2 regions of the Bacillus sp. AFS053548 genome follow, and region 2 is predicted to be linked to the other one. Evidence: riboswitches for the same ligand, from Rfam matches in the RefSeq annotation. Region 2 holds a riboswitch; the other holds the start of a gene.
What was found. Region 2 has a riboswitch for S-adenosylmethionine ahead of metK (methionine adenosyltransferase). Riboswitches for the same ligand answer to the same signal wherever they lie in the genome.
Positions count from the first base shown of each region.

Region 1: another riboswitch for S-adenosylmethionine. It lies ahead of CN946_RS19405 (methionine ABC transporter ATP-binding protein); the one in region 2 lies ahead of metK (methionine adenosyltransferase).

Region 1 covers NZ_NUHI01000038.1:1,372-10,157, forward strand. Annotated here, with positions in the region: gene CN946_RS19385 (YidH family protein) at 1-167, opposite strand, end outside; gene CN946_RS19390 (M20 family metallopeptidase) at 451-1,641, opposite strand; gene CN946_RS19395 (MetQ/NlpA family ABC transporter substrate-binding protein) at 1,688-2,536, opposite strand; gene CN946_RS19400 (methionine ABC transporter permease) at 2,533-3,201, opposite strand; gene CN946_RS19405 (methionine ABC transporter ATP-binding protein) at 3,191-4,207, opposite strand; SAM riboswitch class I at 4,383-4,500, opposite strand; gene CN946_RS23885 (hypothetical protein) at 4,803-5,237, opposite strand; gene CN946_RS19415 (ASCH domain-containing protein) at 5,243-5,593, opposite strand; gene CN946_RS19420 (sulfite exporter TauE/SafE family protein) at 5,820-6,611, opposite strand; gene CN946_RS19425 (sulfurtransferase TusA family protein) at 6,680-6,907, opposite strand; gene CN946_RS19430 (MBL fold metallo-hydrolase) at 6,929-8,056, opposite strand; gene CN946_RS19435 (sulfurtransferase TusA family protein) at 8,101-8,673, opposite strand; gene CN946_RS19440 (rhodanese-like domain-containing protein) at 8,728-8,786, opposite strand, start outside.
Region 2 covers NZ_NUHI01000004.1:28,608-37,393, forward strand. Annotated here, with positions in the region: gene CN946_RS01710 (ABC transporter substrate-binding protein) at 6-998, opposite strand; gene CN946_RS01715 (RrF2 family transcriptional regulator) at 1,174-1,662, opposite strand; gene CN946_RS01720 (carboxymuconolactone decarboxylase family protein) at 1,900-2,343, shown strand; gene CN946_RS01725 (hypothetical protein) at 2,400-2,930, opposite strand; gene pckA (phosphoenolpyruvate carboxykinase (ATP)) at 3,136-4,722, opposite strand; SAM riboswitch class I at 5,034-5,147, shown strand; gene metK (methionine adenosyltransferase) at 5,356-6,552, shown strand; gene CN946_RS01740 (NAD(P)-dependent alcohol dehydrogenase) at 6,703-7,692, shown strand; gene CN946_RS23270 (hypothetical protein) at 7,825-7,989, opposite strand; gene CN946_RS01745 (hypothetical protein) at 8,092-8,786, opposite strand, start outside.

The sequences.
Region 1 (8,786 bases), on a different contig from region 2:
TCACTAATTTTAATTGTAAAATGTAGTGATGTTGTTAAAAATCCTACACCAGTAATTGAGATTGCAGTTCGCAACCATGCTAAATATGTCCTTTCGTTTGCTAGATGCTGTTGTGCATATTTAACACTTTCATCTGATAAATCTTTTACTTTACTTAAAGAAACCATATTAAATTACCCCTATCAAAGATTTATAGAATGATAAACTTGTTATATCTAAGTTTTAGTTTAATCTTTAAGATTTAAGATTTAGTAAAATTGGGATTACGTTTTGTTAAAAATTGAATGGGGTAATGTAAACCTATATTTTTTACTTCGAAATTAGCGGAAGGAGAAATTAACAGAAGACTACTATATAAATAGAACAAATAATGTCATTAGACTTAGCTTTCAAAAATAAAACGGTCAAAAAGATGGTAATTCCGTCCATCTTTCTGACCGTTCAATCTAACTATTTTTCTGTTTGTTGAAATTCTTTTTGAACCTTTTTCAAAAGGTTTTTATCGGTAATTAAACGATAGCCCGTTAGAGCCAATGCTTTTGCCCCCGTTACTAAGGCATGATCACCAAGCGGCGATCTCGCAGCTTCACGGAATTCATTCGTATGAGCAATTAAATCATTAGGTCCTATTTTAATATATGCGTGAGAAGTTGGAACAACATGGCTTACGTTTCCGGCATCAGTAGATCCAAGCCCGCCGCTTTTGCCATTCACTACTTCACCCAATAGGCTTAGTTCTTCACCGACAATCTCATCAAGAGATTGATTGATAATAAAATCATGGACTTCATTTTGGAATCTTTCAATTTTCACAGTACTACCAGTTGCAAGTGCTGCTCCTTCGGCAATATTACGAATCTTAGTAGATACTTCCTCCGTACGCTTCCAAGTACTAGCACGGATGAAAAATCTCGCTGAAGCATACTCTGGAATAATATTTGGTGCATCGCCTCCATGAGTGATAATTCCGTGTATGCGAACATCACTAGAAAGCTGCTGACGAAGGGCATTAATGCCATTGAATAACTGGATTACTGCATCTAAGGCATTGATTCCATGTTCTGGTGACCCAGCAGCATGGGCTGCTCTTCCATAAAAATGGAAGTCTAATGGATCTACTGCCAATGATGGACTCGACAAACCTGTTTTGCCACTTGGGTGGAGCATAAGAGCTGCATCAACACCTTCTAGTAAACCATTTTTTACGAAACTCCCCTTCGCACTTCCGTTTGGTCCACCCTCTTCTGCAGGTGTTCCAAATATGATAACCTCTCCGCCAGTCTCAGAAATGACTTCAGCAAGAGCGATTCCTGCTGCTACACTTGTCGTTCCAATAATATTATGTCCGCATGCATGACCAAGACTAGGTAATGCGTCATATTCTGCTAAAAAAGCGATGGTTGGACCTTGCTTAGATGACGTTTTCCTTGCTACAAAGCCTGTTTCGTGGCCAGCAATATTACGTGTTACATCGAAACCAGCTTCTACTAGAATTTTAGTATGTGTTTCAGATGCAAAAAATTCTTGATTACCAATTTCAGGTTTCTCATGAATTTTGTGGCTAATTTCAAGATAGACTTCCTTCGATTCCTCAATACTTTTCACAATTTGTTCTCTTTGTGTTTCAATTTTGACTGTCATTTAAACTTTTCTCCCTTCCATTCTTTTAAATAAGTATGAACTAGCTTTATAGATTTTTAATTTTATCAATTGAAATGACTACTGGAACTGTAGCACCTTTGTCACGTTTAATAATGTAATCATGAACTTCTTTTGATTGATAAGCCTTTACAATCTTTGCAAAGTCCTTGTCATTTTTATTCTTCGTACGAGATGCAATAACATTGATATACGGCATAGCTGCTTTATCATTAGGATCTTCTTTATAAAGTGGATCCTTTGCAGGGTCTAAGCCCGCTTGAACGGCGAATCCATTATTGATGATAGCCGCTGCCACATCATCCAATGATCTAGCTGTTTGCCCTGCAGCAATCGGTTTGATTTTTAGATGCTTAGGATTTTCTTTAATTTGTTCAATACTTCCTTTAGGATCAAAATTATCTACTAAACTAATTAACTTTGAAGATTGTAATAGTTTAAGTGCACGGCCTGCGTTCGTAACATCATTTGGTATTGTAATAGTTGCTCCATCTGGAATATCACTTAGCTTTTTAAATTTATGTGAGTAAATACCCATTGGCGCAATCACCGTCGAGCCAATCGCAGAAATATCTAAATTATGATCACCTTTAAATTGGTTCATATAAGTAATCGTTTGAAAAGCATTTAAATCAAGACTACTGTCATTAAGTGCTGTGTTAGGCTGAACATAATCTGAAAATGAAATAATTTTCAATTTAATGCCTTCACTTTTTACTTGTTTTTGTACAATATTCCAAAGTTCATAGTCATCACCGTTAATACCAATCTTAACTGTTCTCTCCTTTCCATTACCTGATGATGCATTAGAACCACATGCTGATAATACCGAAACCGTTAATAATAATGCTGCAAAAATAGTAAAAAACTTTTTCATCCTCTTTTCCTCCTTACGTATCTTGACCACGTATTTCCTAAACTTTGTATTATTTGAACTATGACTACTAGTAATACAACAGTAATGATAATAACCAATGTTTCAAAGCGCTGATAACCATATGTAATAGCTAAGTCACCTAATCCACCAGCACCAACAGCACCAGCTGCCGCAGTTGATCCAATCAATCCAATCGTTGCTGTTGTAAATGAAAGAATCAACGATGGAATCGCTTCAGGCAAAATAAACTTCACGATAATTTGAAACTTTGTTGCTCCCATTGAATAGGCTGTTTCCAGCACTCCCTTATCTACTTCTAGCATGGAGTTCTCAATCAATCTAGCCAAATAAGGTCCTACAAAGATCGAAAGCGGAACAATTGCTGCTACTACGCCAATGGACGTTCCCGTCAATAATCTAGTAAATGGAATAATGGCAACTAGCAAAATAATAAATGGTACAGATCGAACAATATTAATAATGGTATTTAACAACGTAAATAAAGGTTTGTTTTCCATTATATGACCTGGCCTTGTTACAACTAGGATAATACCTAGAGGCAATCCTATGATTGTGCCAAAAATAAATGACCCTAAAACAGTTAGAAATGTATCTTGAGTTGCCTGCAAAAACTGCGGCCAAAAGAATTCCCAATTAAGCTCCATTTAACTCAACCTCCCTTACTTCTATCCCCTTTTCCGAAATAAATTTAATAGCTTTTGCGCTTTCCTCTTTTGTTCCTTCTAGTGCCACAAGCAAATTCCCATAAGGTCTTTCTTGTAGCTCTGTGATCGATCCATAAAGAATATTTAAATGAATATCGAATTTTTTAAGAACCTCTGATAATAATGGATTGGCCGCCTTTTCACCTCGGAAGACTAATTGATAATATTTTCCCTTTGATAATGATTTCGATAACTTAGATGGCACCTCATTTTGTAATACTGTGTTAACAAAATTCTTTGTAATACTTTTTTGTGGATTCGTAAATACGTCGTAAACATTACCTTCTTCAACAATTTCACCATTATCAATGACGGCCACTTTATCACATAAATCACGAATTACACTCATTTCATGGGTAATAAGGAAAATTGTAAGATTATAGGATTTATTTACTTTCCTTAAAAGCTCTAATACATTCTTTGTTGTTTCGGGGTCCAATGCAGATGTAGCTTCATCACATAGTAGAAGATCTGGATCTGTTACGAGTGCCCTTGCTATTCCCACTCTTTGCTTTTGTCCTCCCGACAAGTGCCCCGGAAATACATCTTGCTTCCCTGTAAGTCCAACAAATTCAATTAATTCCATTACCTTTTCCTGAACATCCCGTTTCTTTTTTCCTTCAAGGTATAGCGGCATTGCTATATTATCAAACACCGTTTTGGCAGAAAGTAGATTAAAGTGTTGGAAGATGACACCAATTTTTCTACGTGTCTTACGTAACTCTTCATCTTTTAATGTCATTAGGTCCAATCCATCAATGAGAACTGATCCTTCTGTTGGCTCTTCAAGTCTATTTAAACAACGGATCAATGTACTTTTTCCTGCTCCGGAAAAACCAATGATTCCAAAGATTTCCCCTTTCTCAATTTTCATATTAATATTATTTAAAGCTTTAATTGGTGGCCTTCCAGGATAAACCTTCGAGACATTTTTAATCTCAATCAAATTCCTTCCCCCCATGCAAGTTATTCCAATCACAATAACCAAGTAAACACATTTGAAAACTAGGATTTATATCTATATTTCCCCCTTTTTCTCCTATGGCACCTCATCAAAAAACCCCCCTTCTTATCCAATAAGACAGATAAGAAGAGGGGTTATAATATATAAGCCACTTTACTTCTTATCTTTCAAATCGCTTGAACGATTTGCAGGAATTAGCACGGTATTTGTTACGAAACAACAAACCCGTTGCCGAGGTATCGCAGGGCCAGTCCCTCCACCTCTCTGGATAAGTAATAGAATTTATTAAGTTTTTAAATTATTGAGTTCATGTTATCTCTCTTTTTATAATCCGTCAAGAATTATTTTTAAATTTTTTAGTAAAAATTGTGTTTTGAAATAGCATTTTTTTTACGAGCACTGTTTGACGCAGGTCTCAGGTCCTTCATATTCAAATCAAAAAACCTATTTCACAAACCCTTTGGAATAGGTCTATATACTTATTTTTTTGTATTTTATTAGTATTTCATTGAAGAGAAGTACAAAAAAGCAGACTAGGCTTCGATAAAAGAAACCTGTCTGCATATTTGTATTGTGCCTACCATAATCCAGGCTTTACAACCATAAACCATAGCATAACCATCAAAAGAACGATGTAAATCCAGATAGAGCGACGAAGCTTCTGAATCAACATTCTATGGTCATAGGTTGGTTCACTGAATTTCCGAATGGTCGGTGAAAAAGCTCTAGCTAGGAAGAATAATGAGCTCACCAAAAGAAGAATAGTCATCACAATCCAAGATGTCTTCCACGACCAATGGCCCGCTAGTACCAACAATACCCCTGATCCAACCAGTACATGCCCAGCATGCTTTGCCAATCTGACAGCAAACCGGAATACATCCAAATAGCTCTGTTGTATCGCGGACTTTGTAGTATGCAGCTTTTTGAGTATCGGAATCAATACAAAAAAAGGACCAATTGATAAGATTACACTAGCAATATGTATGTAAAGAAGCAGTCTATACAGCATGTAAATTAATCTTGGATGAGACGGAACTCATGAACCCATACCCTCATTTTTGGCAGCCAAGGCATTCCAGGATGGATTGACAGGATCGATTGCTTATACTCTTCTACAGTCGAATAGCCTTCCTGCTTAGCATCCTCATCTGTCAATTCACCAAGGGCTTGAGAGTAAACTTTTTCAACAACATACTGATTATTTTGAAGGGTCATAACTTCCCCAACATCTGCATATCTTCCGTTTCGGCGAGTAGCAGTTTTTTGCCCTGCCAATACCTTTTCAACATCCTCTTGAAGCGTAACAAGGCGTTCAATCGTACATGTTTTTGGCGGTAAAGCGTTCGTTTCATTCTGATTTGTCATTTAAATCATTCTCCATTTCAATTTAATTTTGTAGTAAAGGCAATTAAAAAAAACGACTAGTTCCATTTTAATTAAATTAGTACAAAATAAGCAAATTTTATTTAAAAATATTGCAATAAGAAGCAGAGAAAAAGGACCTTACATGTAGCACCATAATAAAGACCAATAAAAAAACAGAAAAACTCCCAAAATAGTTTTTCTGTTTTTTTTTACAGTTAGTCCTCATTCAGCTAATCCATGATTTTATAATCGTAAACCAAATTTTCAAAGCAGTAAAACCGATTAATACTGCCAGAATCCCTCGTAAAACCTGTGTTTTTGTTTTTTTGCCTATTTTTGCACCTAATGGTGAAGCGATTAAGCTTGCAATAACAACAATAATAGTAGGCAATACTTCAACTTGACCAGTAGAGATTTTTCCGATCGTTACACCAATTGAAGAGATAAATGTTATGGCAAGTGAAGAAGCGATTGTCACACGAGTTGGTATTTTTAAGATTGTTAACATGATTGGTACTAACAGAAATGCTCCTCCTGCACCAACAATCCCTGCACTAGTGCCCACAACAAATGCTAGGCCTGCCGCAAGCCATACATTAATTGAAATTTGACCATCTGTTGACATCTCGACGTTTTTTCGAGGAATAAACATTAAAACGACCGCTATCATTGCTAAAATACCATAAACAAGGTTAATCCCATGTTCTGAAAGTAGATTTGAACCAAATCCACCAAGAAAACTTCCTATTAGTACACTTATTCCCATACTTAATATTACTTTTTTGTTTAAATAACCGCTTTTACGATAGCTTAATACTCCACCTAAAGTCGCAAATACTACTTGGACGGCACTTATACCTGAAACTTGATGTGGTGTGAAAGCAGCAAATCCTAATAATGGAGGAATAAATAGGAGCATTGGATAATTTATAATCGCTCCACCAATTCCTACCATTCCTGAAATAAAGGACCCAAAAAAACCAACTAAGAAAAGTACTAAAATTAAGGTCCACTCCATTTAAAGTCCTCCTATAATAGAAAAGGAGATGCGACTCTTAACTCTCCTTTTCCTATTAATCTATTAGCTTAACCTTTTTTAATCCAAAACTTTAAAACATTGTCTTCTTCGGTATAATTTAATAATTCGTGTCCACCTGATTTAGCCCAAGCTGCAAGGTCGTTTTTAGCACCTTTATCAGTGACATGAATTTCTAATACTTCTCCTACTTCAATCTCTGCAATTGCTTTTCTTGTTTTTACAATTGGAATTGGACATGCTAAGCCTTTTGCATCTAATAATTTTGTAGCTTCCATTCTATTCTCCTCCAAGTCTTATTATCGTACTGCACAGCGATTTGGACCAATTTCCATTTCTCTCTGTTTTTCTTCATTTAATTTAATTTTGCCCATATTAACTTCACGGATTTCTTGATATGAGTTTGGTTGTGGTGGTAAGTTTTCAGTTACTAACTTTCTAAACTCACTTTCACTTTCAATGTTCAATCCATGATTCTGATCAAATAAATATCCTAGTTTTTTATAAACACTTCCATCTTCGTTCAATTCACTAATCACCATAAAATGTGATGGAAGCACGATTAATTCAAGCGATAAATTTCGGTATTTTTTATAAAGGGTTTCGCGTAAGTCCCCTACCCAATCCTCTGCCATACCAGCAAGATCAGGTCTTCCAATTGAATCGATAAATAAAATATCACCAGAAAGTAAGAACTTTTCATCAACAACAAATGAAGTTGATCCAATTGTATGTCCTGGTGAATAAAAAGCCTCAATGCTGATTGCTGTTTCACCAATCATTACCTTATTACCATCTTCTAATGGACTATATTCAAAAGTAAGCTCTTTAGCATCCTTTGGCGGTAACCAGTATGTTGCTCCAGAAATCTCTGCAATTTTTCTTCCACCAGAAATATGGTCTGCATGTAGGTGAGTATCAAATACATTTGTAATTTTTGCGCTCTTTGTATTTGCAAAATCAATATAGAAATCCGTCATTCGAGTAGAATCTATTATAGCAGCCTCATTATTTGAGATAACCATGTAGGATAAACATCCCTTACCGATTCTGACAAATTGATACAGCTCTCCACCATTTTTCAAATCTGCAATTTTTACTGGTTCGAGATGTTCACTCCACTCTTTCATTCCGCCTTTAAGATAAGCTACGTCTAGTCCCTCGTCTGAAAGCATCTCTGCAATCATGATAGAAGATCCTTCTTTAGCACACACAACTAAAACATCTGTACTTGTAGGAATCTTATCTAAAATGTCTTCAACTCCATCAAGTAAATCAAAATAAGGTTTATTTAAATGTTCAAAATTTGAACCTTCTATTTTCCAATCATTATAATCATCAGTATTTCTAACATCTAGAATAAATAGTTCTTCTTTATCAAATATTTTTTTTGTAATCTCTTTTGCAGACATTGATGTGACTGCCATCTTTTATACCCCCCATAGTATATTTTCATTCAAAAAAAATTAGATTAACCTTTTATGCTCGTTGTTTCCCCAGACCACTCAGTCATTCCAGGTATGACATTAAACACGTTAGTAAAGCCGCTAGAAACTAGTAATTGAGCAGCAAGATCACTGCGGTTTCCAGTTCTGCAAACGATATATATTTCATTTTTTTTATTTAATTCTGTCATACGGTTCTCCAATTCACCTAAAGGGATTGATACCGCATTTGGTATATGATTAAATACAAATTCTGCTTCTTCTCTTACATCTAAAACGATTATATTTTCGTTTTGTAGCTTTTGACTTAATTGATCGTTTGAAATGACGTTTTCAAATCTTTTTTCAATTGCATTTTCATCTGAAGATTTTCTTAAATAATGAAGTAATACTTCTCCATTTTCGATTGTTCCTAAGTATTGATTTCCAGTGCTTTCCGCCCAAGCTTTAATGTCTGCTTTTGAACCTTTATCAGTCGCTTGAACCTCGATTACTTGCCCATTATCTAAATCCTTCATTGCTTTTCTAGTCTTTACAATCGGCATTGGACAAGCTAATCCTTTTGCATCTAATTTCATGTTTGTTTTAATGAACTCCATATTATGACCTCCGCACTTAGAATACCACTTGGGGTATTTATTTAATCAAAAAAATTATTCTACATTCCCTTCCCAAGAAAGCATTCCGCCTACCATGTTTTTAACGTTGAACC
Region 2 (8,786 bases):
ACCTACTACTTCTCCGTAGATTTTTCGGCAAATTTTGTATCAACTAAAACTGAGTGTGGAACTTCTTTTGGTAATACACCAGAGTTCTTCATAATTTTTTGAAGATTATTCCACTCATCTTCTTCTAATATTGGATTTGTTGAATAAGAATTTTGAGACTTATAGCGATCAATAACTTTTATTGAAATGTCTAAAGGTGTATCTTTAAAGAATGGTGCAACACTTTTTGCAATCTCTTCTGCAGAATGGGTATCAACCCATTGTTCAGCTTCATAAATTGCATCTGTAAACTTTTGAGCTGTTTTCGCATTCTTCTTCAAATAACTTTCTTTTGCTATAAAAGCAGTGTAAGGAACTTTTCCAGACTCCAAGCCGAATGAAGCAACGATTTTACCTCTTCCTTCTTTTTCCATAATACTTGCTGTAGGTTCAAACAATTGAACATACTCTCCAGTACCTGAAGCATATGCATTCGCGATATTTGCGAAGTCTATATTCTGAATAAGGTTCAAATCTTTATGTGGATCGATTCCATGTTTACTTAGGACATATTCGCCAACCATTTGTGGCATTCCACCTTTTCTTTGACCTAAAAATGTTTTGCCTCTTAATTGGTCCCAATTAAATGGTACAGTTTGATTTCTAGCTACTAGAAATGTTCCATCAGTTTGAGTCAATTGGGCAAAGCTTTTTACTGGGTCATTTGCACCTTGAGCGTATACATATATTGTTGTTTCAGGCCCAACTAATCCTATATCTGCACCGTTTGACAATACAGCAGTCATAGTTTTATCTCCACCAGCAGTAGTTGTGATCTCAACATCCAATCCATGCTTTTTGAAGATTCCTTCACTAATGGCCACATATTGAGGTGCATAAAATAATGAATGCGTCACTTCTGCAACTCTCACCTTTGTGGTCCCATCTTTAGGTTTATCTTTCGAACATGCACCTAAAATAGAAGCAACTAATAAAAACAAAATAACGAGCCATTTGATTTTCATTTAATCCCTCCTAATCGAAAATATACAATTAGCCTATGCAATAGGAGAAAATGGGTGAATGCGGAGTACTGACTCTACTAAAATAGCTCGGTTACTTATCTGTAATCTGAGGTAGTTGAACAAAGAAAAAACCTCTCTTACTTCCTTTTTAGGAAATTAGAGAGGTTTTTTATCTACTCTTTGAAAAATATTTTCGAGTATCTTCACGTATTTCGTTAGGTAAAACACTTTCTAATTCTTTGTTTAACCATGACAGTGTTTTATTACGTAAATAATCATGCATTTTTTCTTCGGCAGAGAGCATGACTAAATTAATCGTGCAGGTGGCACTTGGAGTACAACCTTTTTCTCTAAAAAGATATCCGTTATCTTTAATATTTTTACATTGAAATATTGGTTTAGAACCTTCAATTGCTTCAATTACATCCCAAAAAGAAATTTCTTCTGGAGATTTAGCTAGTTTAAAACCACCTTTAACTCCTGGAACGGAACTTACAATACCAGCTTTAGATAACTTACTAAAAATCTTTGAAAGATATGTATCTGAAACACCTTGAAAGAAGGATAGTTCCTTTATTCCAATTGGAGAATCTTCAGGAGTGTCAATTAAATAAACAAGGCAGTGAAGTGCATACTCAACTCCAACGCTATACTGCATGAAAACACCTTCTTCATAAATGAGATTATTTTTAATTAATCTTAGAAATCTTTTATTTCTTTGTCAAACAATTACTTTTAGGAGCAATTCAAACGTAAAAGGTGTTTGACATAATGAAATAAACACTTTAATATAGATAATATAAATCGGCGATTAATATTGTCGCTAATTTAATATTTCCAAAAACTACATTTAGTTCAATTATTTTTAGAATTAACTTTTTTAGGGGGAATTAAAATGGAAAAACAAATTAATTATTCAAAATTAGCACCAGAAGCATTTAAAATAATGATGGAAATGGAAAAGTATATTAAAACAACGGTTATAGACCATAAACTTCGTGAACTGATTAAAATTCGTGCTTCACAAATAAATGGTTGTGCATTTTGCCTTGACATGCATTCCTCTGAAGCGAGGGAAATAGGAGAAACTGAACAACGTTTATACTGTGTTAGTGCATGGAGAGATTGTGATTTTTACACAGATGCAGAAAAAGCAGCTTTGGAATTAACTGAGCATATTACACTAATTTCGAATAAAGGTGTACCTGAGGAACTATATAATCGTGTAAGTAAACACTTTAGCGAAGAAGAATATGTAAACCTTGTATTCATGATTAATCAAATTAACAGTTGGAATCGTATCTCTATTTCAATGGGGAATAGACCAGCTGAAAAATAAGATCCTAATAAAATAAAAAATGAGCCGAAGATTGGCTCATTTTTTAATGTGATTTTTCAATTCTTATTAAAATTTTGTACTTTTATAACATCGCTTTTTATTAATTTATTTTTATTAGAATAAATTTTTATAGTGTAAAGATCATTATTATTTTTAATATAATTCTTTTGATCTATTGTTATATTTGAAGTAGCAATAGAACTAGAAAGATTAAAAACAGCTCTTCCATTTATGATTTCGTATACTTGATTATGATTTATTTCTTCAATGTTGACTCCAAATATTGATTGGACTTTTTTAGGTAGTAGGATTTCTATTTGAGCATTTTCTATATCGTTTTTATAACGTTCTGGTACTGATAAGACTAAATAATATTCAACTCCATAAAGTAATTGATTATCCACAGAATCTTTGATCTCATAATATCTTTTGGATAATGATTCAATATTTGGCTCAATTTTTTTAGAAGATAGTGAATCATGCTTATCTAAATTTTTAGACGAGGTACCAGTATTGAATAAAAAAAAGGTAGTTAATAAAATTGCAGTAAATGAAAAAATCAGAGTTAATATCTTTATGGATCTCATTTTAATCCTCCATTTAATTCGATAAATAAATAGTGATTATTATTCATGTTCAGTTTGTTTAATGTTATTTTAATCTTATTCTATAAATGTTAATAACTTCCTTTTGTTAGGTGAGGTTGTTTTTTAATAAAGAAAATAAAAAGAGGCTGCCAAAAAGTCATAGATTCCGACTTTTTGGACAGCCCTTACATTTTAAGGTATTAGATTATTTTAAAGGTCCACCAAGTTCAGCTAATTGAGCATCAAAGCCTTCAAACTTTTTGAAGTTTTCTTTGAATTTAGTTACTAATTCAAGAGCTTTTTGATCATAAGCTGATTTATCTTCCCAAGTTGTTGAAGGGACTAATACGCTATCAGGTACACCAGGTACATGAGTTGGAATTGCTAAACCGAAAAACTCATCTTGAGTAGTTTCAATGTTGTTTAAATCACCTTCAAGTGCAGCGTGAACCATTGATCTTGTGTAAGAAAGATTCATACGTTTACCAACGCCGTATTCTCCACCAGTCCAGCCAGTGTTTACTAAGAATACATTTACATTATGTTTTTCAATTTTTTCACCAAGCATTTTTGCATATTCTACAGCTGGAAGCGGTAAGAATGGTGATCCGAAACATGTAGAGAATGTTACTTGTGGAGAAGTAACACCACGCTCAGTACCAGCTAATTTACTAGTAAATCCGCTTAAGAAGTGGTACATCGCTTGCTCTTTTGTTAGTTTACTGATTGGAGGTAATACTCCAAATGCATCAGCAGTTAAAAAGATAATTGCATGCGGATGTCCAGCAACACTTGGCTCAATGATATTTTGAATTGCTTGCATTGGGTATGCAGCACGAGTATTTTCTGTTAAAGTTGTATCATCATAGTCAGCTAAACGGCTATCAGATTTAACAACAACATTTTCTAACACTGTACCAAATTTAATTGCAGAGAAAATTTGTGGCTCTTTTTCAAATGTTAAATTGATACATTTAGCGTAGCAACCGCCTTCAATATTGAATACACCATTATCTGACCAGCCATGCTCGTCATCACCGATTAGCTTACGGTCTGCATCTGCAGATAATGTTGTTTTACCAGTTCCTGAAAGTCCGAAGAATAATGCTACATCACCTTCGCTACCAACGTTAGCAGAACAGTGCATTGGTAAAACATTATTTTGTGGTAATAGGAAATTCATGATTGAGAAAATAGATTTTTTCATTTCTCCAGCATATTCCGTACCACCAATTAAGATAATTTTCTTTTCAAATGATACAATAACAAATGCCTCTGAATTTGTTCCATCAACTACAGGGTCTGCTTTAAATGTCGGAGCAGAAACAATTGTAAATTCTGCTTCATGAGTTTGAAGCTCTTGCTCAGTTGGGCGAATAAATAATTGATGAGCAAATAAGTTGTGCCATGCAAATTCGTTAATTACTTGGATAGGTAAACGATACTCAGTGTCAGCACCAGCAAATCCTTTAAATAAGAATAATTCGTTACGATCTTTTAAGTAGTTAAGTACTTTGCTATATAATTTTTCGAATACGTCAGCAGAGATTGGTTGATTTACTGAACCCCAATCGATTAAATTTTCAACAGATGCCTCTTGAACAATAAATTTATCTTTAGGTGAACGTCCAGTATATTTGCCTGTTGAAACGCTAACTGCTCCTGTTGACGTTAAAATTCCTTCTTGTCTTGTTAGGACTTTTTCAACTAACTCAGAAACGCTTAGTTGGTTATACACTTGATTACTAGTAAGTAATTCGTTTAATTCAAAGTTTACATCAACTGTCTTCATATACTAATACCATCCTTTAAATATATTTGTCTGCCATGTAGGTATCTCGATAAATAGTATAACACATTTATTTTAATAGTGTATACTATTAGTTGGCAAAATGTGTTATGAATTTGATTAAAAAATAAATTTGAGTAAAATTTACTTATTAAATGAAGTAAGTTATTTAAATGTAAGTATAGTAATTAGTAATTTCCCATTAAATAGAAATGAATGTAGAGATAAAGTTATTGTAGAATTATGTCTAAGTTATGATGAAAATTGTTGACAAGAAAGTGAAATTTTAATATGATACTTTTCATACGGATACTCTCTTATCCCGAGTAGGTGGAGGGATACAGGCCCTACGAAACCCAGCAACCTCACTTTTAGTGAAAGGTGCTGAACCTGATGCAAGACTTTTTTTATGTCTTGGACGATAAGAGCGAAAGGCAAATACCAAGAAACCTTTCCTCAGGTAATATTTGAAAAGAGGAAGGCTTTTTTTTTGCTCAAAACTTAAATACAGTGGCAATTTCGTAATTTACACTGAGTTATCTTTATCTTAAATGGGAAACATAGGAATAGGAACAAACTTTTTATTCTTATGTTGAGAAAAAAGAGATCCGTCAATTCAATTTAGGAGGGGACTCAATGTCACAACGTCGTTTATTTACTTCAGAATCAGTTACAGAAGGACATCCAGATAAAATCTGTGACCAAATTTCAGATTCTATTCTTGATGCAATTTTAGCAAATGATCCGAATGCTCGTGTAGCAGCGGAAACTTCAGTTACAACAGGTTTAGTACTTGTTGCAGGTGAAATTACAACTTCTACTTATGTAGATATCCCAAAAATCGTTCGCGAAACAATCCGTGAAATCGGTTATGACCGTGCAAAATACGGATTTGATGCAGATACATGTGCAGTTTTAACTTCTATCGATGAGCAATCAGCAGATATCGCTCTAGGTGTAGACCAAGCGTTAGAAGCTCGTGAAGGTAGCATGTCAGATGAAGAAATTGAAGCAATCGGTGCAGGAGACCAAGGTTTAATGTTCGGTTTTGCTGTTAATGAAACACCTGAATTAATGCCACTTCCAATTTCATTATCTCACAAAATTGCTCGCCGTTTAACTGAAGTTAGAAAAAATGAAACAGTTTCATACTTACGTCCAGACGGTAAAACTCAAGTAACAGTTGAGTATGATGAAAACAACAAACCAGTTCGTATTGATGCAATTGTTGTATCAACGCAACATGGTCCAGAAGCTACTCAAGCTCAAATTGAAAATGATATTAAAGAACTTGTAATTAAACCAGTTGTACCAGCTGAGTTAATTGATGAAAACACGAAATTCTTTATCAACCCTACAGGTCGTTTCGTAATCGGTGGACCTCAAGGGGATGCTGGTTTAACAGGTCGTAAAATTATTGTTGATACTTACGGTGGATATGCTCGTCACGGTGGTGGCGCATTCTCTGGTAAAGATGCAACTAAAGTTGACCGTTCTGCTGCTTACGCTGCACGTTACGTTGCGAAAAACATCGTAGCTGCTGGCTTAGCTGAAAAAGCTGAAGTTCAATTAGCATATGCAATTGGTGTAGCTAAACCAGTTTCAATCGCTATTGATACTTTTGGTACAGGTAAAGTTTCAGAAGAAAAATTAGTTGAAGTAATTCGCAACAACTTCGACCTACGTCCAGCTGGAATTATTAAAATGCTTGACCTACGTCGTCCAATTTACAAACAAACTGCTGCTTATGGTCACTTTGGCCGTACAGATATCGATCTTCCTTGGGAGCGTACTGATAAAGCAGAAGTTTTAAAAACTGAAGCAGGTCTATAATAAAATGATTAAGGCTGAATATGGCATATGCTATATTCAGTCTTTTTTGTTTAGTAAGAATCATACTGTTTTATTCTACATATAGGTATACTTAAAAATCATTTTTCATAGGTTTAAATGACTAAATTAAAGTTTGTAATGGAGGAACCTATGAAAGCGATTATATGTACAAAATATGGTCCACCAGAAGTTCTTCAAATAACAGAAGTTGAGAAACCAAAAATAAAAGATGATGAGGTATTAATAAAAATACACGCAACAACTGTAACCGCAGGAGATGTAAAACTTCGAAGCTCCGATTTTCCTTATATGTATTGGCTGCTTTCACGCCTTATGTTTGGCCTTACTAAGCCGAAAAATCAAATACCAGGTTGTGAGCTTGCAGGAGAAATAGTCACGGTTGGCAAAAACGTAAGAAATTTTAAAACAGGTGATCAAGTTTTTGGATATAGTGGATTTACTTTTGGAGCTAATGCAGAATATATTTCTTTACATGAGGAAGGTGTTCTAGCTAAAAAACCAATAAATATGTCATTTGAGCAAGCTGCAGCTGTACCTGTTGGGGCGCTTACTGCATTACACTTTCTAAGGAGAAGTATTATTCAAAATGGACAAAAAGTACTTATTTATGGTGCTTCAGGAAGTGTTGGAACATATGCAATTCAGCTAGCTAAATATTTTGGTACAGAAGTTACCGCATTATGTAGTACATCAAATTTAGAATTGGTAAGGGCTTTAGGCGCAAATGAAGTTATCGATTATACAAATGAAGATCTGGCTAAGAGTAAGAAAACTTTTGATATTATTTTTGATACGGTAGGTAAAAGTTCCTTTTCTAATTGTAAAAGATTGCTTAACAAAGATGGCGTCTATTTGTTAAGTGCGGTATGGAAGCTTTCAGTTTATTTTCAAGCTATATGGAGTAATTTGATTAGTAATAAAAAAGCCATACTAGGTGTAGCAAATATGAACAATGAAGATTTAAACTATATAAAAGCACTTATTGAAGCGGATAAGCTAAAAGCTGTTATTGATCGCCATTACCCGCTTGATCAAATTGTTGAAGCACATCGATACGTAGAAAAAGGGCATAAGATGGGGAATGTCGTTATTAACATTCGAGGGATTTCAGACTTTTGACAAACGCTCGCTTTATTTGTTGCCTAGCCTGTATGTGCGGTGCTTATTATTATTTGTAGTTGTCTCGAAATATAAGCTGACCTTTTATCTACACAAAGAAATCCCTCAAAATGACCTTTTGAGGGATTTCTTTTATAGATTTTCATTTTGCTGTCTGATTTCTTCTCCAGCTAACATTATATTAGCTGTTTCAATTTTACGGTGCTCATCCACGGAATGACCTGGATCGAGATTATTAAGGTCTGCTTGTATTTTCATTTGTTCTTCGTTTCTGATGGGGTTATTTTTTTTGCTCAATTTTATTACCTCCATATATATAGTAGAAAGTCAATGAAACTCTCGTTGTTTTAGTCTTAACGAATTGACTAACTTCATTCAAATTTATAGAAGTAATTGGTTTTACTCGCTTAATTCATTTATTAATTTTTTAAAGGTGAGATAAGCAGGCTTAATCGTATAATCATCCTTCATAATACCAAATTGATGAAATAGGTCGTCTTTTGAACTATCAGCATCCCTTAAACCGAAAAATTCATAATGAGTAATATTTAATTCCTGGCGCAGTGAATAGACTGTTCGAATAATTACCTCAAGTACGATTGATTGTTGCTCATATGACCTTTTGATTTGTATAAATGGATTTTTGCCAGTTGGCCATCCATTCTCTGTAATGTGGATTGGAAGAGTTGACGGGAATCCATTACTATCCAATGTTTCTCGAAATTTACGTAGTATGTTTTCTACAGAAACAGCAACTTCCTCAATTTTTAATGGTTCCTCAAATACATCCACATAAAAATTATGACCTACATAATCAATTGAGTGAATTAATTCGTCCCCACCAATTTTCATTAAATTCTCCCAAAAATGTGGCACTGTCTTTTCTCCCTCAGGAACCGAGCCAAATCCAACTTTAATAGGTAAATTGTTATTTTCAATTTCTTCTTTTACAGTTAGAACGCCTTGTACAAGCGCTTCAAATACATATGGTTTGGAACCATCCATAAACGATAAATTAGGCTCATTCGTGATTTGGATTGAATCAAGGAAGGTGCTATACTCTTTAATTACTTTACGAACAAAATTTAACCAAT